Regions from separate parts of the Streptomyces sp. NPDC026673 genome, predicted to be linked through region 2. Evidence: riboswitches for the same ligand, from Rfam matches in the RefSeq annotation. Region 2 holds a riboswitch; each other region holds the start of a gene.
The links. Region 2 has a riboswitch for cobalamin ahead of AB0F62_RS12120 (cobalamin biosynthesis protein). Riboswitches for the same ligand answer to the same signal wherever they lie in the genome.

Region 1: another riboswitch for cobalamin. It lies ahead of AB0F62_RS39185 (prenyltransferase/squalene oxidase repeat-containing protein); the one in region 2 lies ahead of AB0F62_RS12120 (cobalamin biosynthesis protein).
Region 3: another riboswitch for cobalamin. It lies ahead of AB0F62_RS16110 (ribonucleoside-diphosphate reductase subunit alpha); the one in region 2 lies ahead of AB0F62_RS12120 (cobalamin biosynthesis protein).
Region 4: another riboswitch for cobalamin. It lies ahead of AB0F62_RS27730 (prenyltransferase/squalene oxidase repeat-containing protein); the one in region 2 lies ahead of AB0F62_RS12120 (cobalamin biosynthesis protein).

The regions. Positions count from the first base shown of each region.
Region 1 covers NZ_JBEZXR010000107.1:11,144-18,613, reverse strand. The annotation lists gene AB0F62_RS39190 (prenyltransferase/squalene oxidase repeat-containing protein) at 396-1,808, opposite strand; cobalamin riboswitch at 1,936-2,010, opposite strand; cobalamin riboswitch at 2,092-2,236, shown strand; gene AB0F62_RS39185 (prenyltransferase/squalene oxidase repeat-containing protein) at 2,420-5,107, shown strand; gene AB0F62_RS39180 (hypothetical protein) at 5,104-6,039, shown strand; gene AB0F62_RS39175 (energy-coupling factor transporter transmembrane component T) at 6,045-7,235, shown strand; gene AB0F62_RS39170 (ATP-binding cassette domain-containing protein) at 7,232-7,470, shown strand, end outside.
Region 2 covers NZ_JBEZXR010000012.1:60,488-67,957, forward strand. The annotation lists gene AB0F62_RS12110 (inorganic phosphate transporter) at 276-1,493, shown strand; gene AB0F62_RS12115 (hypothetical protein) at 1,531-1,770, shown strand; cobalamin riboswitch at 1,944-2,073, shown strand; gene AB0F62_RS12120 (cobalamin biosynthesis protein) at 2,127-3,113, shown strand; gene AB0F62_RS12125 (cobyric acid synthase) at 3,110-4,621, shown strand; gene AB0F62_RS12130 (putative cobaltochelatase) at 4,695-6,701, shown strand; gene cobO (cob(I)yrinic acid a,c-diamide adenosyltransferase) at 6,701-7,297, shown strand; gene AB0F62_RS12140 (cobyrinate a,c-diamide synthase) at 7,291-7,470, shown strand, end outside.
Region 3 covers NZ_JBEZXR010000019.1:81,503-88,972, forward strand. The annotation lists gene AB0F62_RS16100 (hypothetical protein) at 1-69, shown strand, start outside; gene AB0F62_RS16105 (ribonucleotide-diphosphate reductase subunit beta) at 130-1,140, opposite strand; gene AB0F62_RS16110 (ribonucleoside-diphosphate reductase subunit alpha) at 1,140-3,521, opposite strand; cobalamin riboswitch at 3,651-3,820, opposite strand; gene mctP (monocarboxylate uptake permease MctP) at 4,035-5,666, opposite strand; gene AB0F62_RS16120 (DUF3311 domain-containing protein) at 5,663-5,920, opposite strand; gene AB0F62_RS16125 (GntR family transcriptional regulator) at 6,052-6,831, opposite strand; gene AB0F62_RS16130 (extracellular solute-binding protein) at 7,056-7,470, shown strand, end outside.
Region 4 covers NZ_JBEZXR010000047.1:44,859-52,328, reverse strand. The annotation lists gene AB0F62_RS27740 (CbiQ family ECF transporter T component) at 1-278, opposite strand, end outside; gene AB0F62_RS27735 (SCO2322 family protein) at 845-1,468, opposite strand; gene AB0F62_RS27730 (prenyltransferase/squalene oxidase repeat-containing protein) at 1,465-2,601, opposite strand; cobalamin riboswitch at 2,690-2,816, opposite strand; gene AB0F62_RS27725 (MBL fold metallo-hydrolase) at 3,095-4,099, opposite strand; gene AB0F62_RS27720 (aldehyde dehydrogenase) at 4,215-5,678, shown strand; gene AB0F62_RS27715 (ferredoxin) at 5,683-5,916, shown strand; gene AB0F62_RS27710 (TetR family transcriptional regulator) at 5,943-6,596, opposite strand.

The sequences.
Region 1 (7,470 bases), on a different contig from region 2:
CGCCACGACGACGAGCCGCAGCCCCCACAGCCGCCCAGAAGCTTAACCGATCGTTTCAGAGTGACGTACGGGAGTCGTCGGAGGCAGATGCCGCTGCGGGCGAGGGCCAAAAGGCTCCGGTGGAGGTCCGCCCGATGTTCGTCACGGATCCGGAGGCGCTCGGCAACGGGTCGGGGTCGGCCCTCGGCGACGATGGCCACGAAGACCAGGTGTGGCGTGGCGATGTCGGTGGCTCTCATGATGTGGGCGAGGGTGACCACGGAATCAGCCGGGGCCAAGGACGCCGCCGACCCGCCCTCGATGTCCCGGAGGAACCGCGCCCCGGCGCGGGACCCGGGCAACGGGCAGGTCGGGCGCGGGTGCCCCGGGACAGGCACCCGCGCCCTCGTCCTGGGTCAGGCGCCCCAGCGCAGGGCGATCGTGTCGCCGACGTTGATCACCTTGCCGCGGGTGGCGGCGGCGAAGGAGGAGCCGTCGACGCTGACCTTCCAGGTGTTGGAGCCGCTGTTGGCCTTGCCGTTGACCGCGGTGATGGTGCCCGTGCCCGAGGTCGGCGTGACGGAGGTGACGCACCCGGAAGGCGTGGCCGCGGTCGAGGCCGCGTCCACGACCGCACCCAGTGTCGTGGTGGTGCCGGTCGGGGTGAGCGCCACGGAGCACACCTTGAGGTTGCCCGCTCCGTCGTCGACGGTCAGCGCCAGCTTGCCGGCGGTGCCGGAGGTGAAGGAGGCCTGGCTCACCCACTGCGGCGCGCCGACCGTGGTGGGCACGGGCGGAGCCGCGGTGAAGCCGCCGCCCGCCACGGCGCGGAGGCCGTCGATCGACGCGTACGCCTGCGGGGACGTGTCGCTCGGGAGGTACTTGAATCCTCCCCCGGGGTTGAACTGCTGGGAGATGAGGAAGTCGACCGGGGTCTTGCCCATGGAGGTGAGGAAGTCGCCGGTCTGCGGGTTGATGCCGCAGGCGTTCAGGCCGGAGACGGCCCAGCCGTTGGAGTCGGTGTTGACGCCGAACATGGCGTTGAAGGCGCCGCTGTTCGCGACGAGCTTGCTCTTGAGGAACGCCTTGGCCTGCACGATGTCGGTGTCGGTGGCGGGCACCCCGGAGACGCACAGGGCGGCCATGGCCGCGCCGGTCATGTCGATGTCGCTGGTCGCGGCGAGCTGGCTGGGGTTGCCCTCGGCCTTGCTGTAGTTCCAGCCGCCGTCGTTGTGCTGGTTGGCACGGATGCGGGTGACGATCGCGTCCCGCAGGGCCTGGGGTATGCGCGCCGCGCCGGACGGGGTCTTGGCTCCACCCAGTGCCAGCGCCGCGAAGACGGTGCCGTTGAAGTTGGCCGACGGGCCGAAGTAGCCGGCCTCCGCGGTCTGCCAGTAGCCGTAGATGTCGGCGATCAGGTTGCGCGAGGCGCTGACGCGGGCCGGGTCGATCCCTGCTGCGTAGGCGTTGAGCGTCGCCCGCTCGTAGTCGGTCACGACCGGGGAGGCGGAGGGCCAGGTCGTCGTGGAGAGCAGGGTCCGGTAGACGGTTCTGGCGTTCTTGCTGGTGTCGCCGCCCGGGGTGACGTCGACGGCGGCGGTGCCGGCCGCCGCGAAGGCACTGAAAGCCCACTCGTTGGACAGGCCCGAGCCGGCGTACGAACCGTCGGCGGCCTGCAGGGTCTTGAGGTAGGCGACGCCGTTCGCCTTCGAGGTGGCGATCTGCGCCGGGGTGGACGTCGCCAGCGCCGGCTGCGCGGTGAGGACGAACGCCCCCAGCGCGGCGGCCGCGGTGAGCGCCGGGCGGCGGAAGGACGTGGCAAGGGACATGGCCTGCTCCTGGGGTGAGGGACGCCGGCCGTCCCCGGTGCCGGGCCCTCGCGACGCGAGGTGGGAGCAGCGGGCGTGGCCGCCGTCCGGGACGCGTGGATCGGCTTCCGAGGGTGCATCACCGCCTGGGCATTCGGGCTCGGAACGGCCCCCGCCGTCCCACACCGCTGCGCGTCAGCCCCGGATTCGCACCGGATTCCCCCACACGGCAGCGCAGGACGCTACCCGACACCGGTCGCACCCGCCACCCCTGCCCAAGTAGGGGCTCAGTAGGCGCCCTTGACGCTGGATTCACTGACGTGCTGCAATCCGGCTGATACGCAATGTTGTTCCAGGGGAAGCCGGTCGAAGTCCGGCGCTGACCCGCAACCGTAGGCCCGGCACCGTCCGGGCGAGCCGGAATGCCTGGAGCGTGTTCTTCAGCGACAGACGCCGTCGTGGACTGCGGCGTGGTTCGACCGGTCTTTCCCGGCAGCGGCCTGCCCGCGCGGTGGAGGCCCCTCAACCACACCCGTTCCGTGCCGGGACGATGACGAGGGGCCGTGGTGGGGACCGACAGTCGAAGAGACGGACGGGCGGGGGCGCGGTGGACACGGCGTCTGCCGGCCTTGATGGCCACCCTGTTCCTGCTGGTGGGCGCCGGGGTGACGTTTCTCACCGTCCCATCGGCGGCGGCCGGTCCGGTGGGCGAGTGCACCGCCACGAAGGGAGCCGTCGTCGCCGTCGACTTCGGACCGTTCGGCGGCACAGTGGAGCGCGGCTGCGACCTCACCCCCACAACCGGCTACGAACTGCTTCACGAGGGAGGGTTCACCACCGCGGGCACCGAGCACGACGGGCCGGCCTTCATCTGCCGCATCGGCCGCGACTCGTTCAACTCGGGGACGCAGTACCCGACACCGGACAAGGAAGCCTGTCTCCTGACTCCTCCGGCCACCGCGTACTGGTCGTACTGGGTCGCCTCGCCCGGCCAGGACGACTGGAGCTACAGCCAGTTCGGCGCCATGACCCGCGAGCTTCACGACGGCGACGTCGACGCCTGGGTCTACGGCGGCACCGACATCGGCGGCACCACCGGCAAGCCCTCCTTCAGCCCCGACGACGTCCGCGCGGGCGGCGGAGGCGGGCCGACGGACCCGACCGGCGAGCCCACCGGTGAGCCCGGCGACGTCGACCTCGACGCGGCCGCGACGTGGCTGAGAGGCAAGCTGACCGACGGCGAGCGCATCGTCGACGACGGCGCCGAGACCCCCAACTTCCTTCTGACGACCGAAACGGCGTACGCACTGGCCGCCGCCGACGTCAGGAGCGAGACCGTCGACAAGATCACGGCGTTCCTCACCGCCCACACCGACGACTACGCCTACGCGGCCGGCAAAGACGAGGCCCCCGACGCCACCGCCGCGGCGCGTCTGGCGCTCCTGGCCGAGATCACCGGCGGCGACCCGGCGGACTTCGGCGGCCACGACCTGACCGGCGACCTCGAAGACAACGTCTGCGCGGCCGGTCCCGAGTCCGGCGAGCCCACCCCCGGCTGCACCGCCAAGGGCGACTTCCGGAACGCCACCTACACCGACGGCCAGGCCCTGTCGGCGCTGGCCCTGCTGCGCGCGGGCGTCACTCCCCCGGCCGGCACGGTGGACCGGCTGACCCAGGTCCAGTGCCGGGACGGCGGCGTCACCAGCATCCTCATCCGGCCCGGTGAGTTCTGCGACGGCGACCCGGCCACCACCGGACTCGTCGCCCTGGTCCTGAACAAGGCCGGCGGCCACGAGGACGCCGTCGCCAAGGCCCGCGCCTACCTGAAGAAGGCCCAGCGCGGGGACGGCTCGTTCCCGGGCTACACCGGCGCCACCACGGGCAGCATCGCCGCGACCGCCTGGGCCTCGCAGGCCCTGCGTTCCCTCGGCGACACCGGCCGTGCCGACACGGCGGTCGCGTGGCTGTCCCGGCAGCAACTCGGCGACGGCGGCTTCGGCTTCGAGGAGGGCGCCACCGACGCGTCCCTTTATCCGACGCCGCCCGCGGTCGCCGCCGGGGCCCGTACGAGCCTCGTCGACCTCACCGCGAAGAGCGACGAGCCGACGGACCCGCCCACCTCGCCCACGCCGACCGGCGGCCCCGGCACCCCCGCCGGGGACGGACCCGACCTGAAGAAGGGCGTCGCCTACCTCACCAGCGACGGGAACCTGAAGCAGGGCCACTACTACACCGCGGGACCCGGCTCCGAACGCGCCGACTTCGGCCTGACCATCGACGGCGCCTACGCGCTGGCCGCCACCGGCCTGGACAACGCCGCGCTGCGCGGCATCGTCGACTTCCTCGACAAGGGCGGCAAGGACGGCGAGGGCCGCACCCTCCAGGACTGGACCGGCGCCGGAACCCCGTACGCGGGCGGCGGATCGATCGGCAAGGCCGCGCTCCTGGCCGAGTCCGTCGGCCGGGACCCGCGCGACTTCGGCGGCGAGGACCTCATCGCCGCCCTGGACAAGGCGGTCTGCGCGAAGCCGAGCACCGCCCCGGACACCTCCTGCCCCGCCAAGGGCGCCTACACCTACGCCCCTTCGGTGTTCTCCCAGTCACTGGCGATCATGGCGCAGCTGCGCGCCGGCGAGAAGTCCGCGGCCGAGGACCCGATCGCGTACCTGGAGAGCCTCCAGCAGGACAACGGCGCCTGGCCGAGCCTGATCCCGTCCACGAACGACTCCGACGTGGACTCCACCGCGATCGCCGCCATGGCCCTTGACCTGGCCGGCGGCGACAGCGCGGACAAGGCCGTCGACAAGGCCCTGGCCTGGATCGCCTCCAGGCAACTGCCCGACGGCGGCTTCCCGGGCGCCGCGGGGAACTCCGTGAACTCGGCCGCGCTGGCCGTGCAGGGACTGTCCCTGGACGCCCCCGCCTACACCGACGAGATCGCCGAGGCACGGCGATTCCTGGCCTCGCAGCAGAACGACGACGGCGGCTTCAACGTCGCCAAGGACGGTCAGCGCGGCTCGGACCTGCGGGCCTCCACCCAGGCCGTGGGCGGCACGACCGGAATCTCCTTCGGCGCGCTGAACCGCAGCCTCGACGGCACGTCCCCGCAGCCCACTCCGAGCGGGAGTTCGAGCCCGCCGGTCATCATCACGCCGGACGGCAGCGGGGGTACCGGAGGCCCGGACGGCGGCGATGGTGCCCTGGCCTCCACCGGCGTCCAGGTGAGCCTGCTCGCGGCGCTCGCCGCGGGCCTGGTCCTGGCCGGCTGGCGCGCTGTCGTCGTGGCCCGGCGCCGCGCGGACGCGGGAGTGCGGCGATGACCCTGACCGCACTGACCCGCGCGCTCCTCCGGGGCGCTGCGGCAATCGGCCTGACGATCGCCGCGTTCGGCTCGACCACCGCCCCCGCGGCCGCCGACCCCCAGGCCATGGGACGCTGCACCACCACCTCGGGGGCGGTCCTCGCGGTCGACTTCAGCCACTGGGGCGGACCGATCCTCCGCTCCTGCGGCACCACGCCGACCACCGGCTACGAACTGCTCAACCAGGGCGGCTGGCGCACCACCGGCACCGGGCACGACGGACCCGCCTTCATCTGCCGGATCGGCTACAGCGGCTACAAGAACGGCACGCAGTACCCGACGGCGCGGGAGGACAACTGCGTCCTGACCCCGCCCGCGTCGGCGTACTGGTCGTACTGGCACGCCGACCGCGGGGAGAACGACTGGGAGTACAGCCAGCTCGGCGCCATGCTCTACAAGCCCAAGCCCGGCAGCGTCGACCTGTGGATCTTCGGTGGCACGAACATCGAGGGCACCGAGGGCCGGCCCACCGTCACCCCCGACCAGCTGCGGGCTCACAACACCAAGCCGCAGGGCGGAGGCAAACCGGCCTCCACCGCCAAGGCCCCCACCCTGCCGCCGGGCACCGACACCGGCCCCGCCCCCGCAACCACGAAGGCGAAGCCGCCCAAGGCCACGCCCACGAAAACCACGCACAAACCCACAGCCGACCCCACCCCGTCGCCGTCCGCAACCGGCGCTTCGCCGACGCCGACGCCCTCACCGAGTGCGGCCGCGGCAACGGGTCCCGCGACGCCGAGCCCGAGCACGCGTGTCGTCGACGCCGCCCCGGCGGCCGACGCCGGATACGACCCGGGCTCGTTCGTGCCGCTGCTCGCGGGCGCCGCGCTGGCCGCGCTGATCGTCGCCGCCGCGCTCGTCTCCGGCCGCAGGCGCAAGCGTTCCGAGTGACCGACATGAACCGCACCACCGTGGCTTCCCCGCCCGTGTCCGGCCCCGTGCCGGACACGGGCGGCCGCCGCCTGCCCCGCATCCTGCACCCGGTGGCCTGGTGGATCTGGGCGCTCGCCCTGGCCACCGCCGTCAGCCGGACCAACAATCCGCTGCTGCTCGTCCTCGTCCTCGCGGTCCTGGGCTACGTCGTCACCGCGCGGCGCACCGAGGCGCCCTGGGCGCGCGGCTTCGTCTACTACCTCTATCTGGCCCTGACGGTCGTCACGATCCGCGTCGTGTTCCGCGCCGTCTTCGCCACCGGCATCACCCCGCACGACCACTTCCTCTTCTCCCTGCCGCACATCCCGACCCCCGACTGGTACGCGGGCATCCGGATCGGCGGCCCGGTCTCCCTGGAGGCGGTCCTGTCCGCGGCCACCGACGGTCTGCGGCTGGCGTGCATGCTGTGCTGCATCGGCGCCGCCAACACCCTGGCCAATCCCAAGCGCGCCCTGCGCGTCCTGCCGGGGGCGCTGCACGAGCTCGGGGTGGCCGTGACGGTCGCCATCAGCGTCGCGCCGCAACTCGTGCAGAGCGTCCAGCGCGTCGCCCGCGCCCGCAGGCTTCGGGCCGGACGCGCCAAGGGGCTCAAGGCGCTGCGCGGCATCGTGGTGCCGGTGCTGGAGGACGCCCTGGAGCGCTCGCTGCGGCTGGCCGCCGCGATGGACTCCCGCGGCTACGGCCGCGCGGGCACCGCGACCCGCCGCTCCCGGCGGCTCACCGGCGCGCTGATGCTGCTCGGGATGTGCGGCCTGTGCGCCGGCGCCTACGGGCTCCTCGACGCGACCGCGCCCCGCTTCCTCGGCCTGCCCGCCATGGCGGCCGGGGCCGTCCTGTGCGTCGCGGGACTGCGCCTGGGCGGGCGCCGCGTCAGCCGCACCACCTACCGGCCCGACCCGTGGCGGCTGCCCGAGTGGGCCGTGGCCGGCAGCGGGGTGCTCTCCGCGGTGCTGCTGTTCGCGGGGCTCGGCTACGACCCCGCCCAGCTCAACCCCACCTTCTACCCGCTGAGCTGGCCCACCCTGCCGCTGGTGCCCACGGCGGCGATCCTGCTCGCCGGCACCGCCGGGTTCATCGCACCGCCCCCGGGCCCGCCCCACCACACGTCCTCCGCACCCACCGCACCGCGCACCGAGAAGGCCCACGCCACGTGATCATCTTCGACCAGGTCACCGTCCTGTACGACGACACGGCCGAACCCGCCCTGCGCGATGTCGACCTGACGATCGAGGAGGGCGAGCTCTGCCTCGTCGTCGGCCACACCGGCGTCGGCAAGTCCACCCTCCTCGGGGCCGTCAACGGGCTCGTGCCGCACTTCACCGGCGGCACCCTCCACGGCAGGGTCACGGTCGACGGCCGGGACACCGCCCACCACCCGCCCCGCGAGCT
Region 2 (7,470 bases):
GCGGGACAGCCGAACCACCGGGCCCGCCACACCCCGCTTCACATCGCGTGGCGGTTCGCCGAGCCGGGCTGTCGTCGCGTGAGCAGGATCTCTTCCGTGCCGCCGATACACCGCCGCCGAAGTGGACAAAAGGTCGAATAATCGGGCGATATCCCCCCCGACCCACACCCCCCGCACGTACGGGCACCGCCGCGCCGCCCCTCGTTCACCTTCCGTTCATCCAGACTCCGTACGGTCGCCACCGCCACTGTCCGATCGAACGAATGCCTGGGTCAATGGAACACATCACGCTCCTGATCGGAATCGTGATCATTACCGCACTCGTGTTCGACTTCACGAACGGTTTCCACGACACCGCCAATGCGATGGCGACCACCATCTCCACTGGCGCACTCAAGCCCAAGACGGCGGTGGCCATGTCCGCCGTGCTCAACCTCGTCGGCGCCTTCCTCTCCGTTGAGGTGGCGAAGACGATCTCCGGCGGCATCCTCGACGAGAGCGCGGGCATCAGGCCCGAAGTGATCTTCGCGGGGCTCGTCGGCGCGATCGTCTGGAACCTGCTGACCTGGCTGGCGGGGCTGCCCTCCAGTTCCTCTCACGCCCTCTTCGGCGGCCTCATCGGCGCCTCCGTCGCCTCCGCCGGCTTCGGCGCGGTCAACGGCGACGCGGTCGTCATGAAGGTCCTCATCCCCGCGGTCTGCGCCCCGATCGTCGCCGGTGTCGCGGCGACCCTGGCGACCCGCCTGACCTACCGCATCGGCCGCCACGCGGACCCGAAGGCGACCGCCAAGGGCTACCGCGCCGGGCAGATCGCCTCGGCCGGACTCGTCTCCCTCGCCCACGGCACCAACGACGCGCAGAAGACCATGGGTGTCATCACCCTCGCCCTGATCGCCGGCAACGTCGTCGCCCCCGACTCCGACCCGCCGCTGTGGGTCATCGTCTCGGCCGGCATGGCGATCGCGCTCGGCACCTTCATCGGTGGCTGGCGGATCATCCGCACCATGGGCAAGGGCATCACCGACATCCAGCCGCCGCAGGGCTTCGCCGCCCAGACCGGCGCCGCGACCGTCATCCTGGCCTCCTCGCACCTCGGCTTCTCGCTCTCCACCACGCAGGTCTGCTCCGGCGCCGTCATGGGTGCCGGCGTCGGCCGCAAGGGCGGTGTCGTCCGCTGGAGCACCGCGGGCCGGATGTTCGTCGCGTGGGGGCTGACCCTGCCGGCCGCCGGCCTGGTCGCCGCGGGCGCCGCGCTCCTGGCCGACCAGGGTGACTGGGGCGTCGCGACGGTCGCCGTCCTGGCGCTCGCCGCGTGCACCGCGATCTGGCTCGCCTCCCGCCGCAAGCCCGTCGACCACACCAACGTCAACGACGGCCACGACGACGCCGAGGAGCCGGGCGTCATCACCACGGCCATCGCCGCAGTGATCCCGCCGCCCGCGGGCCTGACCGCCACCGCCGCCGACGTCGACCCCGCCAAGGCCTCCGCCTGACGGCGGCGCCGCACCGGCCCCGGAAGGAACCAGCACCATGCACATCGACTGGGCTGCCCTCGGCTCCGTCTTCGGCGTCAGTCTCGCCGTGACCGTCGGACTCGTCGGCCTGTTCACCCTCGGCATCGTGGGCCTGTCCAAGCGCGCCACGGCCACCGGCGAGGCGGGCACCGCCTCCGCCGGCGGCCCGACCGCCCTGGCCCGCTCCGGCGCCTACCTGTGCTTCGCGCTGTGCGCGGCGGCCGTGGCGTACGGGATCTTCCTGATCGTCTCCTGACGGTCCGGCCCCGGCTCCACGCCCCGCGACCTCGCGCGGCACCGTGTGAAGTTGACCTCAGCTCCCGGCTCTCCGGCCGTGAGCTGGGGTTTCTTCTTTTCCACAGGCCGTCGCGGTGAGTTGACGGGCCGCAGCGGGGCGTGGTGGTATCGGAACCGCCAAACGGCGGCAGGAGAGGAAGTCCGGTGCGAATCCGGCGCGGTCCCGCCACTGTCACCGGGGAGCGGACCCCCGCCCATGGCCACGGCCCGAACGAGGGGCTGGAAGGCCGGGGGTGCCGCCGATCCGGGAGCCAGGAGACTCTCGTCGCCGGTCACGTCGAACCAGGGCGCGGACCCTGAGTGAGGACTCCTGTGATGCGCGGCTCCGGCCGTTCACCCGACAGCGGCGCCGCGGCGCCGTGCGCGTTCGCCACCGGTGCCGCCCTGGGCTGGTTCGCCGACCTCGTCCTCGCCGACCCGCGTCGCGGCCACCCCGTGGCGGCGTTCGGAAGTGCCGCCGCCGGCCTCGAGCGCGCGTTGTGGGCCGACCACCGCGGCAGGGGCGCCCTCCACACGGCGCTGTGCGCCGGCGGCGCGGTGGCGGCCGCGGCCGGTCTGCAGCGCGCGGTGCGCCGCTCCGCCCCCGCCTCCGTCGTCCTGACGGCGGCTGCGACCTGGGCCGTGCTCGGCGGGACCTCGCTGGTACGGGAGGCGCGCACGATCGGCGCCGCCCTGTCCGCGGGGGACACCGCGGCGGCGCGCGCGAGGCTGCCCCATCTGTGCGGGCGCGACCCGCAGGCGCTGGACGAGGCGGAGTTGGCGCGGGCGGTCGTGGAGTCCGTCGCGGAGAACACCTCGGACGCCGTCGTCGGCGCCCTCGTGTGGGGCGCGCTGGGCGGCGTCCCCGGGCTGGTGGGCTTCCGGGCGGTGAACACCCTCGACGCGATGGTGGGTCACAAGTCGCCGAGGCACCGGCGGTTCGGCTGGGCGGCGGCCCGGCTGGACGACGTGGCCGGCTATCCCGGTGCCCGGCTGACCGCCGCGCTCGCGGTGCTGGCCGGGCCCGACCCCCGGGGTGCCTGGCGGGCCTGGCGCGGCGACGGGGCCCGGCATCCCAGCCCGAACGCGGGGCCGGTGGAGGCTTCGTTCGCGGGGGCGTTGGGCGTGCGCCTGGGGGGGACGCTTGCCTATGGCGGGCGGGTGGAGCACCGGCCCGTGCTGGGGGCGGGGAACCGGGCGGTGGAGGTACGGGACATCGAACGGGCGGCGCGGTTGTCGCGGCGGGTCGGCGCGCTGGCGCTGGCGGTCGCGGTGGGCGGGCGCCTGGCGTGGGGCGCGGTCGCCCGGAGGAGGAACGCATGAGGGGCGGGGGTCTGCTGGTCGCCGGAACGACGTCGGACGCCGGCAAGAGCGTCGTCACGGCGGGGATCTGCCGGTGGCTGACGCGGCAGGGCGTGTCCGTGGCGCCGTTCAAGGCGCAGAACATGTCGCTGAACTCGTATGTGACCCGCGAGGGCGCCGAGATCGGCCGCGCCCAGGCGATGCAGGCGCAGGCCGCGCGTGTGGAGCCCTCGGCGCTGATGAACCCGGTGCTGCTGAAGCCCGGCGGGGACCGCACCAGCCAGGTGGTCCTGATGGGGCGCCCGGTGGGAGAGATGAGCGCGCGCGGCTACCACAACGGGAGCCGCGCGGAGCTGCTGGAGACCGTCACCGGCTGCCTGGAGGAGCTGCGCGGCCGGTACGACGCGGTGATCTGCGAGGGCGCGGGCAGCCCCGCCGAGATCAACCTGCGGCAGGGCGACATCGTCAACATGGGCCTGGCGCGGGCCGCCCGGCTCCCGGTGATCGTCGTCGGCGACATCGACCGGGGCGGGGTGTTCGCCTCGTTCTTCGGGACGACGGCACTGCTGAGCCCCGAGGACCAGGAGCTGGTCTGCGGCTACCTGGTCAACAAGTTCCGCGGCGACGTGTCCCTGCTGGAGCCCGGTCTGGAGATGCTGAGCGGGCTGACCGGGCGCCGCTTCTACGGGGTGCTGCCGTTCCGGCACGGCCTCGGCATCGACGAGGAGGACGGGCTGCGGATGTCGCTGCGCGGCACCGTCCGCGAGTCGGACACGGCGCCGCCGCACGGCGAGGACATCCTGCGGGTCGCCGTGGCGGCGGTGCCGCTGATGTCGAACTTCACCGACGTGGACGCCCTCGCCGCCGAGCCGGGCGTCGTCGTCCGCTTCGTCGACCGGCCCGAGGAACTGGCCGACGCCGACCTCGTCGTCCTGCCCGGCACGCGCGGCACGGTCAAGGCCCTGGAGTGGCTGCGGCGGCGCGGCCTGGCCGACGCCCTCGTCCGCCGGGCCGCCGAGGGGCGCCCGGTGCTGGGGATCTGCGGCGGCTTCCAGATGCTCGCCGAGACGATCGAGGACGACGTCGAGTCGCGGGCGGGCACGGTCGCCGGGCTCGGCCTGCTGCCGGTGCGGGTCCGCTTCGCCGTGGAGAAGACCCTGGCCCGGCCTTCGGGGAAGGCGTACGGCGAGCCCGTCGAGGGGTACGAGATCCACCACGGCGTCGCCGACGTCCGCGGCGGCGACGAGCCCTTCCTGGACGGCTGCCGCACCGGCGCGGTCTGGGGCACCCACTGGCACGGCTCGCTGGAGAGCGACGGTTTCCGCCGTGCCTTCCTGCGCCGCGTCGCGCAGGCCGCGGGGCGGCGCTTCGTCCCCGCCCCCGGCACCGCCTTCGGCGCGCTCCGCGAGGAGCAGCTGGACCGGCTGGGCGATCTGATCGAGGAGCACGCCGACACCGGCGCCCTGCTCCGCCTCATCGAGCAGGGCCCCCCGGCGGGGCTGCCCTTCGTGGCCCCGGGGGCGCCGTGAGCGCCCCGCCGCGGACCCGGAGCCGGGCCGCCCGTGAGCACCGCAGCAACGACCGTTCGACCCAGGAGGCCGCGTGAGCACCCCTTACCCCTTCACCGCGATCGTCGGGATGGCGGACCTGCGGCTGGCGCTGCTGCTGAACGCGGTCAGCCCCGCGGTGGGCGGTGTCCTGGTGCGCGGCGAGAAGGGGACCGCCAAGTCGACGGCCGTCCGGGCGCTGTCGGCGCTGCTGCCGCCCGTGGACGTGGTGCCCGGCTGCCGCTTCGGCTGCGATCCGGCGGCGCCGGACCCGGCGTGCCCGGACGGACCGCACGGCCCCGACGCCGGCGCGGAGAGCCGTGCGGCACGGATGGTGGAGCTGCCGGTCGGCGCCTCCGAGGACCGCCTGGTCGGGGCGCTGGACATCGAACGGGCCCTGGCGGAGGGCGTGAAGGCCTTCGAGCCGGGGCTGCTGGCCGACGCGCACCGCGGCGTGCTGTACGTGGACGAGGTCAACCTGCTCCACGACCACCTGGTGGACCTGCTGCTGGACGCCGCCGCCATGGGCGCGTCCTACGTCGAGCGCGAGGGCGTCTCCGTACGCCACGCGGCGCGCTTCCTCCTCGTCGGCACGATGAACCCCGAAGAGGGCGAGTTGCGGCCGCAGTTGCTGGACCGCTTCGGACTCACCGTGGAGGTCGCGGCCTCACGGGAGACCGACGAGCGGGTGGAGGTCGTCCGGCGGCGCCTGGCCTACGACGCGGACCCGGCGGGCTTCGCCGCCGCCTGGCAGGCGGAGGAGCGGGCGGTGCGGGAGCGGATCGCGGCGGCGCGGGCGCTGCTGCCGTCGGTCTCGCTCGGCGACGGCGCGCTCCGTCAGATCGCGGCCACCTGCGCGGCCTTCGAGGTGGACGGGATGCGCGCGGACATCGTCATGGCGCGCACGGCGACCGCCCTGGCCGCCTGGGCCGGACGCACCGACGTCACCGACGCCGACGTACGGCAGGCCGCGCTGCTGGCGCTGCCGCACCGGCGCCGCCGCAACCCCTTCGACGCGCCGGGCCTGGACGAGGACAAGCTCGACGAGACCCTGGAGGCCAACCGCGGCCAGGACGACGACCCGGACCCGGACCCCGGCCCGGACGGCGGCGGCCCCGACCGGGGCGGCCGTCCGCCGCAGGGTGACGACGGCGCCCCGGACATCGCCCCGCCCAGGGAGCCGGCGGAGTCCGGACCCCAGGCGGAGGGCACGGACGCCGCCCCGGGCGGCGGGGAACGCGCCGCGGTGCCGGCGGCCGAGCCGTTCAAGGCCCGCACCCTGACCGTGCCCGGTCTCGGCGAGGGTGCCGCGGGCCGCCGCTCCCGCGCCCGTACCGCGCACGGCAGGACGACCGGCGCCCGGCGGCCCCAGGGCAGCCTGTCCAAGCTGCACCTGGCCGCCACCGTGCACGCCGCCGCCCCGCACCAGCGGGCGCGCGGGCGCGGCGGACCTGGCCTGGTGATCCGCCGGGACGACCTGCGCGAGGCGGTGCGGGAGGGCCGCGAGGGCAACCTGGTGCTCTTCGTCGTCGACGCCTCCGGCTCGATGGCCGCACGGCAGCGCATGAGCGCGGTCAAGGGCGCGGTGCTGTCGCTGCTGCTCGACGCCTACCAGCGGCGCGACAAGGTCGGCCTGATCACCTTCCGGGGCGCGTCGGCGGAGCTGGCGCTGCCGCCGACCTCGTCGGTCGACGCGGGCGCGGCACGTCTGGAGAAGCTGCCCACCGGCGGCCGCACCCCGCTGGCCGCCGGGCTGCTCAAGGCGCACGACGTGCTGCGCGTGGAGCGGCTGCGGGACGCCTCGCGCCGCCCGCTGCTGGTGGTCGTCACCGACGGCCGGGCGACCGGGGGCCCCGAGCCGGTGCGCACGGCGGCGCGCGCCGCGCGGCTGCTGGCGGCCGGGGGCACCGCCTCGGTCGTCGTCGACTGCGAGTCCGGGCCGGTGCGGCTGGGGCTCGCGGGCGAGCTGGCCCGCGAACTGCAGGGCGCCGCGGTGACGTTGGACGAGCTGCGAGCGGACAGCGTCGCGGCACTGGTACGGGATGTACGGAGGGCCGCGTAATGCCGCAGGGACAGCCGAGTGTGGTGCCGCAGGACGGGCTGACCACGCGCCAGCGCCGCAACCGGCCGCTGGTGATGGTGCACACGGGCACCGGCAAGGGGAAGTCGACCGCCGCCTTCGGGCTCGCGCTGCGCGCCTGGAACCAGGGCTGGCCGGTCGGGGTGTTCCAGTTCGTCAAGTCCGCGAAGTGGAAGGTCGGCGAGGAGCGGGCACTGCGCGTGCTCGGCGCCTCCGGCGAGGGCGGAACCGTCGCCTGGCACAAGATGGGCGAGGGCTGGTCCTGGGTCCAGCGGGACATCTCGGAGAGCGAGGACGCGGCCCGCGAGGGCTGGGAGCAGGTCAAGCGGGACCTGGCCGCCGAGACCTACCGGCTGTACGTGCTGGACGAGTTCGCCTACCCGCTGCACTGGGGGTGGATCGACACCGAAGAGGTCGTCTCGGTGCTGCGCGACCGCCCCGGCACCCAGCACGTCGTCATCACCGGCCGCAACGCCCCGCAGCCGCTGCTGGACTACGCCGATCTGGTCACCGAGATGGGCAAGGTCAAGCACCCGATGGACGCCGGCCAGAAGGGCCAGAAGGGCATCGAGTGGTAGCCAGGCTCGTCGTCGCGGCCCCCGCCTCGGGGAGCGGCAAGACCACCGTCGCCACGGGGCTGATGGCCGCCTTCGCGGAGGCCGGGCTCGCGGTCTCCCCGCACAAGGTGGGCCCCGACTACATCGACCCCGGCTACCACGCGCTGGCCACCGGCCGCCCGGGCCGCAACCTG
Region 3 (7,470 bases), on a different contig from region 2:
TGGTTCTTCCCGGGCACGACCACGACGGCCCAGGTGGCCTCGGCCGCCGACGCGGTCGTCCTGAAGTGACCGCGAGCGGGGCCCGGCCGATCCGGCCGGGCCCCGCTCGTCAGCCGCGGTGCGCGCGGATCAGAAGTCGTCGTCGAAGGAGACCGTGCCCTCGACCGCCACCTGGTACGCGGAGGCGCGGCGCTCGAAGAAGTTGGTCAGCTCCTGGACGTTCTGCAGCTCCATGAAGGAGAACGGGTTCTCCGAGCCGTAGCGGGCCGGCAGGCCGAGCCGGACCAGCCGCTGGTCGGCGACGCACTGCAGGTACTCGCGCATGGAGTCGGTGTTCATGCCGGGCAGGCCGTCGCCGCACAGGTCGCGGGCGAACTGCAGCTCGGCCTCGACGGCCTCCTCCAGCATGGCGGTGACCTGCTTGCCCATCTCCTCGTCGAAGAGGTCGGGCTCCTCCTGGCGGACGGTGTCCACGACGTGGAAGGCGAAGTCCATGTGCATCGACTCGTCGCGGAAGACCCAGTTGGTGCCGGTTGCGAGCCCGTGCAGCAGCCCGCGGGAGCGGAACCAGTAGACGTAGGCGAAGGCGCCGTAGAAGAACAGGCCCTCGATGCACGCCGCGAAGCAGATCAGGTTGAGCAGGAAGCGGCGGCGGTCCTCCCGGGTCTCCAGGCGGTCGATGGACTCCACCGAATCCATCCAGCGGAAGCAGAACTGCGCCTTCTCACGGATGGAGGGGATGCTCTCGACGGCCGCGAAGGCGGCGGCGCGCTCGTCGGGATCGGGGAGGTAGGTGTCGAGCAGCGTCAGGTAGAACTGGACGTGCACGGCCTCCTCGAAGAGCTGCCGCGACAGGTACAGCCGCGCCTCGGGGGAGTTGATGTGCTTGTACAGGGTCAGCACGAGGTTGTTGGCCACGATCGAGTCGCCGGTGGCGAAGAACGCGACCAGCCGGCCGATCATGTGCTGCTCGCCGGGGGAGAGCTTGGCGAGGTCGGCGACGTCGGAGTGGAGGTCGACCTCCTCCACGGTCCAGGTGTTCTTGATGGCGTCGCGGTAGCGCTCGTAGAAGTCCGGGTAGCGCATCGGACGCAGGGTCAGCTCGAAGCCCGGGTCGAGCAGGTTCTTGGTGGAGCTCATTACTGGCAGGCCTCGCAGGACTCGGGGTTCTCAAGGGAGCAGGCGATCGCGTCCGCGTCGGGCGTCGCCTGCACGGGGATCGGGGCCGCCGCGCGGGCGGACTGCGCGATGCGCGTGGCCGGGCGGGAGCGCAGGTAGTACGTCGTCTTCAGGCCCTGCTTCCAGGCGTACGCGTACATCGAGCTGAGCTTGCCGATGGTGGGCGAGGCCATGAAGAGGTTGAGCGACTGGCTCTGGTCGAGGTACGGGGTGCGGGCCGCGGCCATGTCGATCAGGGCGCGCTGCGGGATCTCCCAGGCGGTGCGGTACAGCTCGCGGACGTCCGCGGGGATCCAGTTGAAGCCCTCGACGGAGCCGTTGGACTCGCGCAGCGCGTCACGGGTCTGCGTGTCCCAGACGCCGAGCTTCTTCAGGTCGGCCACGAGGTAGGAGTTGACCTGCAGGAACTCACCGCTCAGCGTCTCGCGCTTGAAGAGGTTGGAGACCTGCGGCTCGATGCACTCGTACACGCCCGCGATCGAGGCGATCGTGGCGGTCGGGGCGATCGCCAGCAGCAGCGAGTTGCGCATGCCGGTGGCGGCGACGCGGGCACGCAGCGCCTCCCAGCGCTCGGGCCAGTTCTCCTCGGTGTCGTAGTGGTCCGGGTGCAGCACGCCGCGGGCGGCGCGGGTCTGCGACCAGGCCGGGTGCGGGCCGTGGCGCTCGGCGAGGTCGCAGGAGGCCTCGTACGCGGCGAGCATGATGCGCTCGGCGATCTTCGTGGAGAGCGCCTTGGCCTCGGCGGAGTCGAAGGGCAGCCGGAGCTTGAAGAAGACGTCCTGCAGGCCCATCGCGCCCAGGCCGACCGGGCGCCAGCGCTCGTTGGAGGCGGCGGCCTGGGAGGTGGGGTAGAAGTTGATGTCCACGACGCGGTCGAGGAAGGTGACGGCGGTGCGGACGGTGGCGTCCAGCCGCTCCCAGTCGATGGCTTGCTCCCCGACGCCGCCGTCCTCGACGACGAACGCGCCCAGGTTGACCGAGCCGAGGTTGCAGACCGCGGTCTCGCCGTCGTCGGTGACCTCCAGGATCTCCGTGCAGAGGTTGGAGGAGTGGATGACGCGGCCGGGCTCGGCGGTCTGGTTGGCGGTGCGGTTGGAGGCGTCCTTGAAGGTCATCCAGCCGTTGCCGGTCTGCGCCAGGGTGCGCATCATGCGGCCGTACAGCTCGCGCGCCGGAATGGTCCTGCGGGCCAGCCCCGATGCCTCGGCCTTGCGGTAGGCGGCGTCGAACTCCTCGCCCCACAGGTCGACCAGCTCGGGCACGTCGGCGGGGGAGAAGAGCGACCACGGGGCATCGGCGTCGACGCGGCGCATGAACTCGTCCGGGATCCAGTGGGCCAGGTTGAGGTTGTGGGTGCGGCGCGCCTCCTCACCGGTGTTGTCGCGCAGCTCCAGGAACTCCTCGATGTCCGCGTGCCAGGTCTCCAGGTAGACGCAGGCCGCGCCCTTGCGGCGGCCGCCCTGGTTGACGGCGGCGACGGAGGCGTCGAGGGTGCGCAGGAACGGGACGATGCCGTTGGAGTGGCCGTTGGTGCCGCGGATCAGCGAACCGCGGGAGCGGATCCGGGAGTAGGACAGGCCGATGCCGCCGGCGTGCTTCGACAGCCGCGCCACCTGGTGGTAGCGGTCGTAGATGGAGTCCAGCTCGTCCAGCGGGGAGTCCAGCAGGTAGCAGGAGGACATCTGCGGGTGCCGGGTGCCGGAGTTGAAGAGTGTGGGTGAACTGGGCAGGTAGTCCAGCCGGCTCATCAGGCCGTAGAGCGCCTCGACCTCGTCCACGGAGCGGACGGAGTGGTCCTCGGCCAGGCCGCCGGCCACACGGAGCATGAAGTGCTGCGGGGTCTCGATGACCTGGCGGGTGATCGGGTGGCGCAGCAGGTAGCGGCTGTGCAGGGTGCGCAGGCCGAAGTAGCCGAAGCGGTCGTCGGCGCCGCCGGCGAGCGCCCCGTCGACGAGCGCGTCCAGACGCGCGGCGTGCTCGGCCACGAACGCGGCGGTGCCGTCGGCGATCAGGCCCTCGCGGTGGCCCACCGCGATCGACGCGGAGAACGAGACCGCGCCCTGGCCGGCCGCCTCGTCGGCGATGGCGAGGGTGAGCAGACGGGCGGCGAGCCGCGAGTACTGCGGGTCCTCCGCGATCAGCCCGGCGGCGGCCTCGGTGGCCAGCGCCCGCAGTTCCGCCTCGTCCGCCGCCGCGCTGCGGCCCCGCAGGGCGGCGGCGGCGACCCGGCCGGGGTCGGTGTCGGGGAGGTCTGCGGTCAGTTCCGTCAGAACGCGCAGCAGCTCGGCTCCGGTTGAGGCGGGTTCCGATGCGGTGGCGGGTGCGGCGGGCGCGATGGTCACGTGTGCTCTCTCCCTCGTACGGCGGCGACGCGGAGGAGCGACGGTGCGCACGCAGGGCAGGGCAGGGCATGCCGCGGCGCGTCCGCCGGCCCAACCCGCGAGGCCCGGACACTTCACCGTCCGGGCGGCGTGCCGGACGGTGCCGTCGGCAGGTACTCGGACTCGCGGGCATGCCTCAAGGCATCCGCACACCGTTGCGGGGCAGTCCCGGATTCCCACCGGCTTCCCCTGCGGCGACAGCGGAGTTGAGCATACATCTAGTGGCGCCCGTCCGTGACGCCACCAGATGTTGTGTCGATGCGGTTACAGAGCGACGGGTTCGGGCGTGCCGGTCGCGGCCGCGCCGGCTTCGGCGACGCGGCGACCGCGCGCCACCGGCTCACCCGCGGGGCGGACACCAGCCCGCAGCCGTACCGCCGTACCCTCCGCCGCCCGGAGCCGGCCCGTACGGCACGACGACGGGCCGCCGCCCCGTCCCAGGGCGGCGGCCGTGATCCGTGGCCGGAGCGGCGGTCAGTGACCGGCGCCCACCGGCAGGTCCTTCCGGACGCCCGGGTCGTCGGCGTCCGCGGTGAAGTCGCCCTCGGCGGTCTCGTCCACGCCCTCGGGGGCCTTGAGGGCCTTGAGGACGAAGGTGAGGACGACGGTGACCACCACGTTGAGCACGAAGGCGGTCAGGCCGATGTAGCCGATCTGCCCGATCACCGGGATGGTGTCGGAGGAGCCGCCGAAGTGCTTCTGTGCCGGGCTCGCGACGCCGTACGCCACCCAGGTGCCGTAGATCATGCCGACCGCCCAGCCGGCCAGCAGTGCCCAGCGGTGGAACCAGCGCGTGAACAGGCCGCCGACCAGGGCGGGGAACGTCTGCAGGATCCAGATGCCGCCGAGCAGCTGGAAGTTGATCGCGACCGTCTTGTCCATGGTGAGGACGAAGACCAGGGCGCCGACCTTGACCAGCAGCGAGACCACCTTGGAGACCTGGGTCTCCTGTGCGGGGGTGGCGTCCGGCTTGAGGAAGTCCTTGTAGATGTTGCGGGTGAAGAGGTTCGCCGCGGCGATCGACATGATCGCGGCCGGCACCAGCGCACCGATGCCGATCGCGGCGAAGGCCACGCCCGCGAACCAGGACGGGAACATGTTCTCGAACAGCTGCGGGATCGCCAGCTGGCCGTTGTAACCCTTGACCCCGGCCCCGACGCCGCTGGCCAGCGCCATGAAGCCGAGCATCGCCAGCAGGCCCAGCATCAGCGAGTACAGCGGCAGCACGGTGGTGTTGCGGCGGATGACGTCACGGCTGCGGCTGGAGAGCACGGCGGTGATGGAGTGCGGGTACATGAACAGCGCCAGCGCCGAGCCCAGCGCCAGGGTGCCGTAGGCCCACTGGGCGGTGTCGCCCGGTGCCAGGGATCCGCGGGGCTTGCCCGTGGCCGGGTTGATCTGGGAGTAGGCGTCGCCGGCCTTGGCGAAGATGTCGTCGAAGCCGCCCAGCTTGATCGGGATGTAGATGATCGCCACCGCGATGACGATGTAGATCAGCGTGTCCTTGACGAACGCGATCAGCGCCGGCGCCCGCAGGCCGGAGGAGTAGGTGTACGCCGCCAGGACACCGAAGGCGATCAGCAGCGGCAGGTCCTTGATGAACCAGTTGGACGACTCGCCGCCGCCCACGCCCATCACGTCGAGGACGGCCTGGATGCCGACCAGTTGCAGCGCGATGTACGGCATGGTGGCCAGGATGCCGGTGACCGCGACGGCCAGCGACAGGCCCTTGGAGCCGAACCGCCCACGCACGAAGTCCGAGGTGGTGACGTAGCCGTGCTTGTGCGAGACCGACCACAGGCGGGGCAGGAAGGTGAAGATCAGGGGATAGACCAGGATCGTGTACGGCACGGCGAAGAAGCCGGCCGCGCCCGCCGCGTAGACCGCCGCCGGCACCGCCACGAAGGTGTAGGCCGTGTACAGGTCGCCGCCCAGCAGGAACCAGGTGATCCAGCTGCCGAAGCTGCGGCCGCCCAGGCCCCACTCGTCGAGGTGCAGGGCGTTCTCGGCTCTGCGCCAGCGCGCGGCCAGGAAGCCCAGGACCGTGACGACCAGGAAGAAGAAGATGAAGACGGCGAGCGCGACGCCGTTGACTCCGTCCTTCACTTCGCCACCTCCTTCCGTGCCCGCTCCTCACGGCGGACCATGACGTACGCGGCGTACGTCAGTCCGGAGGACAGGAACACCCACAGCATCTGGTACCAGTAGAAGAACGGGATGCCGATGAACTCCGGGGTCAGCTTGGCGTACGAGCCGACCCAGAGCATGGCGACGAAGGGGATGACGAGGCAGACACCGGCGATCACCCGGGTGGGGGTGACCACCGGTGGCCGGCCGGAGGTTCCGGATGGTTCGGACATTGCTACGGCTCCGTCCTGATCTCTTACTCCTGTGTAATGCGCAGGCAATCTAGGTCAGGACGGCAGGCGCGTCACTACCCGCCCGCATTGCGGTATGGAAACGATCTACCGGGCCGGGAACCTCGCGATGGTCAGGGTCGTTGCAGGCGCGCGACGAACTTGTAGCGGTCGCCGCGGTAGACCGAGCGCACCCACTCCACCGGCTCGCCGCCGGTGTCGATCGAGTGCCGGGACAGCAGCAGCATCGGCAGCCCGACGTCCGTGCCCAGCAGGCCCGCCTCGCGCGGGGTGGCGAGCGAGGTCTCGATGGTCTCCTCCGCCTCGGCCAGGCGGACGTCGTAGACCTCGGCGAGCGCGGTGTAGAGCGAGGTGTACTTCGCCAGGCTGCGGCGCAGCGCCGGGAAGCGCTTGGCCGACAGGTGGGTGGTCTCGATGGCCATCGGCTCGCCGTTCGCCAGGCGCAGGCGCTCGATGCGCAGCACGCGGCCGCCGGCCTTCATGTCGAGCAGCTCGGCCAGCCGGTCGTCGGCGGTGATGTAGCCGATGTCCAGCAGCTGGGAGGTCGGCTCCAGACCCTGGGCGCGCATGTCCTCGGTGTACGAGGTGAGTTGCAGCGCCTGGGAGACCTTGGGCTTGGCGACGAAGGTGCCCTTGCCCTGGATGCGCTCCAGCCGACCCTCGACCACCAGTTCCTGCAGCGCCTGCCGCACGGTGGTGCGCGAGGTGTCGAACTCGGCGGCCAGGGTGCGCTCCGGCGGAACCGGGGAGCCGGGGGGCATCGTCTGCGTCAGTTCCAGCAGATGCCGCTTGAGGCCGTAGTACTTGGGCACCCGCGCGGTCCGCCCGGCGACGGTTCCGGCTGCCTCCGCGGTCCCGGTCACCGCCGTGCCGGCATCGCCTTCGGTCTCCATCGCCTCTGCTCCCGAGTGCTGTCGTGCTGCCGTCACCGGCTCCTCCGTCATTCGCGGCTCACATCGTGGCACGGCCCGGGCTCATATCGCGTTACGAGCCCAGATGTCGGTCCGGTAACGGACGCGTCCGGTGCTCTTATACACCCTTGACACCCCCAAAGGTCTAGGCCAAGCTTCGGGCACTGGTCTACACCACTTGGACTCACTGCCCTGGGGAGGGTGTTGTGAAGCGCAAGCTGATCGCGGCGATCGGTGTCGCCGTCATGGTCGCCGGCGTTGCGGCCTGCGGTTCGGACGACAAGGGCTCCGACAAGGCCTCGGCGCCGAAGGAGATCACCGTCTGGCTGACGGTCGACGCACAGAAGAACTGGCCCGAGCTGGTCAAGCAGGCGGACGACGCCTTCGCGGCCGAGCACAAGGGCGTGAAGGTCCGTCACGAGTACTACGAGTGGACGGCCAAGAACCAGAAGCTCGACGCAGTCCTCGCCACCAAGAAGGTGCCGGACGTCGTCGAGATGGGCAACACCGAGACTCTCGGCTACCTGGTGAAGGGCGCCTTCGCCCCCATCGACAAGAGCAAGTTCGAGAACTCCGGGGACTGGCTGGACGCCCTCGAGGGATCGGTCACCTACAACGGCA
Region 4 (7,470 bases), on a different contig from region 2:
CCCAGGCGTACGCCCTGCGCCCAGTGGGGCAGCGGTACTTCGGGCAGGGTCAGCACGGTGTGCGTGCCGGGGATCGGGGAGCCGAGGACGACGGCGAAGACGAGCCGGATGGCGAGGACGAGCAGGCCGAGCCGGAGGAAGGCGGCGTACGACCGCGACCAGGGCGCGTCCGGTACGCGGCAGACGGCCACGACGTACCCGGCGACGGCGGCCAGCAGTGCGAGCAGTGCCGGGTTCGTCGTCCGGGACGCGGCCGTCGCGAGCCCCAGTGCCCACAGCCACCACGCCCCCGCGTGCGGCCCCCGCGCCCGGCCCGCCGCCCGCGGGCCGCCCGCGCCGGCCTGCCCGGTGCGTTCCGGCCGCCGCAGCAGCGCCCGCAAACGGCCGGAGCCGTCCCCGCCTTCGGTGCCGCGGCGGAGGCCGTTCGTGCCGCCCGGGGTGTCGTCCCGCCGGGTGCGTGCCGTCGCGTCGGCGAGGTGGCCAGGGGCGGGCGAAGGCGTTGCCCGTACGTCCGCCGCGTCGCCGCTGCGGGGGGTGACGGCCGGACGGGTGGGCGCCGCGCCCTCGGTGGTGGGGGCGGCCGCGGTGGCCGATCCGTCGCGGCGCCGTATCGCTGTCCGGCGGTCGGGAGGGGTGTCCGGTACCTGCGCGGCGGTCGTGCCGGCCGTGCGCGGTTCGCCGGGGGTGTCACCGGACGGGAGGACCGACCGCCGCCGCGGCCGGGGTGGTGCGTCGGCGCCGGTACTGCGGGCGGCGGGGGTGGCCGAGCCGTTCCCGGTGCGCGGGCGCAGCCGCGGGAACAGGGCGAGGGCCCGCAGGGGGCGGGCCAGGGTCGCACCGGAGGTCATGGGCGGTCGTTCCGGCGGCGGCGGACCTGCCAGGCGGCGGCCGCGGCGACGGCCAGGACGGCGGCCGCGGCGCCGTACGTGCCGAGCGCCGGGCCGGAGGAGGGGGCGGGGGCGGGGGGCGCGGCGTCGTCGGCGACCTGCTCGCCGCAGCCCGTGGCGGGGTAGCCGGTGATGGCGCAGACGAGGCCCGCGGAGTTGTAGCGCAGCGGGGCCGCGACGGCGGCCAGGGCGTCGGCGGAGGTGGCGTCGGAGGGGACGCGGGCGCAGGCGGTGCGGGCGGCCGGGGCGTCGGCGGCGGTGCCGAAGTCGAGCAGCAGCGCGACGCGCTTGGTGCCGGGCCGGGCCGGGGTCCCGTCGCAGACGGCGGCGAAGCGGGCCGCTCCCCGGGGGCGGGCGGCCGAGTCGGCGTCGGGGCTGACGCCGAAGCGCCAGCCCTCGACGCTGCCGTCGGCGGGGCGGCTGAGGGCGGGGCCGGTCTGGGCGTACGTCCAGTCGCCGGTGGCCGTGTCACGCTGCCAGAACGACCAGTACCGGTAGCTGGCCGCCTGCGCGGGTGTCGCGACGAGGGCGGCCAGCAGGGCTGTCAGGAGTGCCGCCGCCGTGAGGGGCGGCCGCCTCACAGCCGGTGCTTCCGGCCGGCGAGCAGCACCCCGATGCCGATGCCGGCGACCAGGCAGGCGCCGACGATCCACCACACCGAACTGCCGCCCGAGGACTCGGGCTTCTGCTGCGCGACCGGGCCGAGGGCGCTGAGCCGCGTGATGTGGTCCCGCATGGGGTTGCCGGTGGCGTACGCGGCGAGGGCGAGCTGGGCGAGGGCGGTGGGGTTGTCCTTGGCCCAGGCGTCGGAGTTGGCGGCGAGCCATTTGTAGCCGCCCTTGGCGGCGTCGAGGTGCCCGCCGGCGGCGAGGGCGACGACGGCGTCGGCGGTGGTGCCGAAGTCGGGGTTCTTCTGGTCGGAGCCCGGGGTGACGGCGTCGAAGTGGCTGCCGCCCGCGGTGAGCTGACGGGCGAGCCAGGCGGCGCCCGCGTCGGAGGCTCCGCCGCCGCACTCGTCGCGCACCGGGGTGTCGCGGCCGGGGGCCTCGACCACGAAGCCCGCGCCTTCGGCGCCGCGCACGGCGTCCGCGGTGGCCTTGGCGTTGGCCGCGAGGGCCCCGGACTTGGGGTCGGGCTGGTAGGCGAAGGCGCCGCCGTCCTTCTTGCCGCAGGCCAGTTGGAGGGAGCGCAGCGCGTCGTAGGGCGACTGGCCGTCGGTGGTCACGGACTTGACGTCGGTCTTCGCGGCCTTGAGGCCGCCGATGACGACGGCCGTGGAGTCGGCGTCGGAGGCGCCGCCGGGGTTGTAGGACCAGCCGCCGTCGCGGTTCTGCACCTTGGCCAGCCAGTCGGCGGCGCGCTTGACGGCGAAGTCCTGCCCGTGGGCGGCGAGCGCCTGCACGGCGATGCCGGTGGCGTTGGTGTCCTCGGTCTTCGGGTCGCACGGCACCGTCGGGTCGGGACGGTAGGAGGCGAAGCCGCCGTCCGCGCACTGCTGCTTGGCGAGCCACTCCACCGCGTCCCCGGCCGGGTCCGTGTCGGCCGCGTGGAGTGCCAGCAGCGCGTACGACTGGCGCCAGACGCCGTCGTACGTGGGGTCGCCGTCCCCGTACAGCGCGGCGGGTGCCGCCGCGGGCGACGGCGAGGGCGACGCGGCTATGAGGAGCGTGCTGAAGGCGGCCAGGGCGGCCGCGGCGGTGCGGCGCAGGTGCATCGGGTGGTGCCTTTCGGGTGAGCGGTCGCGCAGACGGATGCGGGCGCGCGGTCACGGCACCGGGCTCCGGCTCCGTGTACCTCGACGGAAGAGCCGCTCCCGTCCGCGCGGGTGCTCCGGCTGGGCCCTCCCCGGACGGGGACGGCTCACGGTTGCGGGTCAGCGCCGGATTCGCACCGGCTTCCCCCACTCGGACGTGATTGGACTTGGTGTGTCGACCACACCTTAGCCGGGACCGCGCGCCGTGCCGTGCCCGGCCGTGTGCGGTCTGGCTCACACCGGCGGCTCCACGGCCACCTGCGAGGCCGTGCGGACAGGCGGGGTGGCGGTCGTGTGCCGACGGCTCTCGCCCGGCGGCGTTGTCGTCGGTCGCCGCGGTCCCCCGCGGCCCTTCGGGCCCGGGAGGTGTCCCCACCGCCGCGTCTCCCTTCTCCGCCTCGCCGGGCTCGGCGTTCGACCCGCTCCTTGCTCCACCCCGCCTGTCCGCGCGGGCTCACACCGCGGTGTAGGCGACCGGGTCCGATCCCGGGACGGGCTCGGCGTGCCCGAGCTTGACCAGGCGGCGCAGGTGCGCCTCGGCCTCGGCGACGGCGATGTTCCGGGAGGGGAAGGGGATCTGCTCCCAGGGGCGGTTCCACTGCATGGCCTCGGCCAGCTGCCACGGGGTGCGCGGGGCCTCGGCGATCAGGGCGCGGAGCGATGCGAGGCGGTCGGCGTGGTGGTCCAGCAGCTCGCGCACGCGGGCGCCGGCGTCGGTGAAGGGGTGCTTGTGGGCGGGCAGCACCTCGGCGGGGTCGAGCCGGGCGACGCGTTCCAGGGAGTCGAGGTAGTCGCCCAGGGGGTCGCCGACGGTCGCGTCGTCGGGGTCCTCGTACAGGCCGATGTGGGGTGAGATCCCGGGCAGCAGGTGGTCGCCGGAGAAGAGGCGGCGTCCGTCCTCCTCGAAGAGGCAGACGTGGCCGGGGGTGTGGCCCGGGGTCCAGATCGCGCGGATGGCGCGCCCGGCCAGCGGCACCCGCTCGCCGGGGACGATCTCGCGGTCGGGGAGGGCGGGCCGCAGGCCCGGTACGGGCCGGGCGCGGCGCTCGGCGCGCACCGCCCGCAGCGGGGCGAGGTGTTCCTCGGGGGCGCCGGCGGCGGCGAGTTTCGCGGCGAGGTAGTCCAGCCAGAGCCCCGGTTCCGCGCGGCGGGCCCGGCGGACGATCGCGGTGTCGGCGGCGTGCATGGCGATCCAGGCGCCGGAGGCCTCGCGGACCCGGCCGGACAGGCCGTGGTGGTCGGGGTGGTGGTGGGTGATGAGGACGCCGTGGATGTCGGTCGGGGAGGTGCCGAGCGCGGTGAGACCGTCGGCGAGGGCGTCGTAGGAGGCCGGGTCGTCCCAGCCGGTGTCGACCAGGACGGGGCCGCGGTCGGTGTCGACGACGTAGACCAGGGTGTGGCCCAGGGGGTTGTCGGGGATCGGGACCGGGATGCTCCAGATGCCGTCGCCGTGCTCCATGAGGTCCCCTCTCCGCAGCGTCGCATGCATTGCCCACCATAACTAGAACTGGTATCAGTTCTGAAGCAGAGTCACTTTCTGACGAGGCATCAGCCAGAGGCGGGACGGGACAGGCATGGACGGGAACGGGATCGTCGAACACGGACAGCTCTTCATCGGCGGGGAGTTGGTGGACCCGCTCGGCACCGCCACGATCGAGGTCGTCTCCCCCCACACCGAGCAGGTCTTCGCGCGGGTGCCGCACGCCTCCCGCGAGGACGTCGACCGGGCGGTGGCCGCCGCCCGCCGGGCCTTCGACGAGGGCCCGTGGCCGCGCGCCACCCTCGACGAGCGCATCGCGGTCGTCACACGCATCAAGGACGCGATCGCCGTGCGCCACGACGAGATCGCCCGCGTCATCAGCTCCCAGAACGGCTCGCCCTACTCCTGGAGCGTGCTCGCGCAGGCGCTCGGCGCGATGATGGTGTGGGACGCCGCGATCACCGTCGCGCGCGACTTCACCTGGGAGGAACGGCGCGCCGGAGTGCTCGGCCCGATCCTCGTACGCCGTGAGCCCGCCGGCGTCGTCGCGGCCGTCGTGCCGTGGAACGTCCCGCAGTTCACCGCCGCCGCCAAGCTCGCCCCCGCGCTGCTCGCCGGATGCTCCGTGATCCTCAAGCCGTCACCGGAGTCGCCGCTCGACGCCTACGTGCTCGGCGAGATCGCCGCCGAGGCGGGGCTGCCCGAGGGCGTGCTGTCGATCCTGCCCGCCGACCGCGAGGTCAGCGAGTACCTGGTCGGCCACCCCGGCGTCGACAAGGTCTCCTTCACCGGGTCGGTCGCGGCCGGCAAGCGCGTCATGGAGGTCGCCTCCCGCAACCTCACCCGCGTGACGCTGGAACTCGGCGGCAAGTCCGCCGCGCTGGTCCTGCCCGACGCCGACCTGGACACCGCCGTACCCGGCATCGTCTCGGCCGCCTGGATGAACAACGGCCAGGCCTGCGTCGCCCAGACCCGCATCCTCGCCCCGCGCTCGCGCTACGACGAGACCTCCGAGCGCCTCGCGGCCGCCGCCTCCGCGCTCGTCGTCGGCGACCCCCTCGACCCCGCCACGCAGGTCGGCCCGCTGGTCGCCCGCCGCCAGCAGCAGCGCTCCCTGGACTACATCGCCCTCGGCCAGCAGGAGGGGGCCAAGGTCCTCACCGGCGGCGGCCGCCCGCAGGCGCAGCCCACCGGCTGGTACGTCGAGCCCACCCTCTTCGGCGACGTGTCCAACTCCATGCGGATCGCCCGCGAGGAGATCTTCGGCCCGGTCATCTGCCTGCTGCCGTACGAGGACGAGGCCGAGGCCGTCCGCATCGCCAACGACTCCGACTACGGCCTGTCCGGCAGCGTGTGGACCGGCGACGTCGAGCACGGCATCGACATCGCGCGCCGGGTGCGCACCGGCACCTTCAACGTCAACACCTTCAGCCTCGACATGCTCGGCCCCTTCGGCGGCTACAAGAACTCCGGGCTCGGGCGGGAGTTCGGCCCCGAGGGGCTGGGCGAGTACCTGGAGCACAAGATGATCCACCTGCCCGCGGGCTGGGAGGGCTGACCCCGTGGGGGACCGGTGGCACATCGAGGTCGACCGGGGCGTGTGCATCGGCTCGGGCATGTGCGTGAACTCCGCCCCGGGCGGCTTCACCCTCGACTCCGCCCGGCAGTCCCATCCCGCGGTCCCCGACACCGACGCCGCGGAGGCGTTGCTGTCGGCGGCGGAGGGCTGCCCGGTGGAGGCGATCAGCATCACGCTGGCCGACTCCGGGGAGGCGGTCTTCCCGCCCGAGGAGTGACCGCGACCGCGGTGCGGGGCGGACGTTCAGGCCCCGGCGGCCCCGGCGGCCCCGGCCGTCCCCGCGGCCCCGGCCCGTCGGGGGTCGGTGAGGTCGATGAGCCGGCAGACGGTCTCGATGTCGATCTTCACCTGGGCGATCGAGGCACGCCCGGACAGCCAGGTGACCAGGGCGGAATGCCAGGTGTGCTCGATGACGCGGACCGCCGAGAGCAGCTCGGGCCCCGGCGGTCCGTCCAGCCGCATCGCGTCCAGGATGATCGCGGTCGTCAGCCGCGACACGGCGTCCACCTCCGGGCTGACGGAACGGTCGGCGAAGGTCAGCGCCCGAACCATCGCGTCCGCGAGGTGCGGCTCGCGCTGCATCGCGCGGAAGGCGCGCATCAGCGTCTCCGCCACGCGGTCCGCGGGCGCGGTGGCCGAGGGCGGGCGCTTGCGGAGGGCCTCGTGGAGGTGCTCCAGCTGGTCCCGCATCGTGGCGACGAGAAGATGGATCTTCGAGGGGAAGTAGCGGTACAGCGTGCCGAGCGCGACGTGCGACTGCTCGGCGACCTCGCGCATCTGGACGGCGTCGAAGCCGCCCCGGACGGCGAGCTCGGCGCTGGCGCGCAGGATGCGGCGGCGGCGGGCTTCCTGACGTTCGGTCAGCGGCACCGGGGACGGCTGAGGAGCTGCGGTCATCTGTCCCAATCCGAATCTGTGCGCCGTGCGGAACCGTCCCCCAGCGTACTGCGGTGCCTGGTTGTGGGCCTGGGTTCGTTCGGCCCGGTGCTCGTGTGCGGGTTCGTCGCGCCTGCGGCGGGCTGTCCCCCGCCCGCCCTCCCTCCCCCAGCCTTCGGCCGGGGGTGCCCCCATCCGGCGCGGTCGGTGCGGGCCGCGCACCGTGTGCCGGGGGTCGGTGCCGCGCCGGCGCACGCCCCCAGCCTTCGGCCGGGGGGACCCCCACCAACGCTCGCGGTTTACCCTCACATCATTCCGCGCTGGGTCCGCCGCTCGTGCTCCCCCAGCCTTCGGCCAGGGGGAGCACCCCGCCACACCCCCTCCGGTCGGTTGGGGCGCACGACGGCCGGAGGGGGTTCGGTTGGGCACTCGCAGCAACCCCGAACCGCTTCCTCACCCCGCCCTTCCCCAGCTACCGCTGGAGGGGGTGCCCGCATGGGGCCAGTCGGCCCGGTGGGGGTGAGTTGGGTGCTTGCGGTGACCCCGGACCGCCTCCCTACCCCTCCTCCGGGGATCAGGCGCGCTACGAGACGTAGGGGGCGGGGTCGTAGGGGTGGGCGTTCTGGACACTGGGCGTATTTGTGTGCGGCACCCGGGACGACAAAAGAAAGTGCCCGCCATGCACGTAAATATGCGTCCAGAATGGCCAGCCCCGGAGGCCCCGCACCCGGCCCACCCACACACGCGCGAGGCGGTGCCTGACCGCGCCGGGCAATCGGGCGGGCGGGCGGGGATACCCCCCGCATCAACCACAACGCACCCGCACACGACAACCGCGCCCCGCGCAGCGAGGCGTGGCGGGAATCACCCGGACCGGCCAGGGCGGGCCGCACGG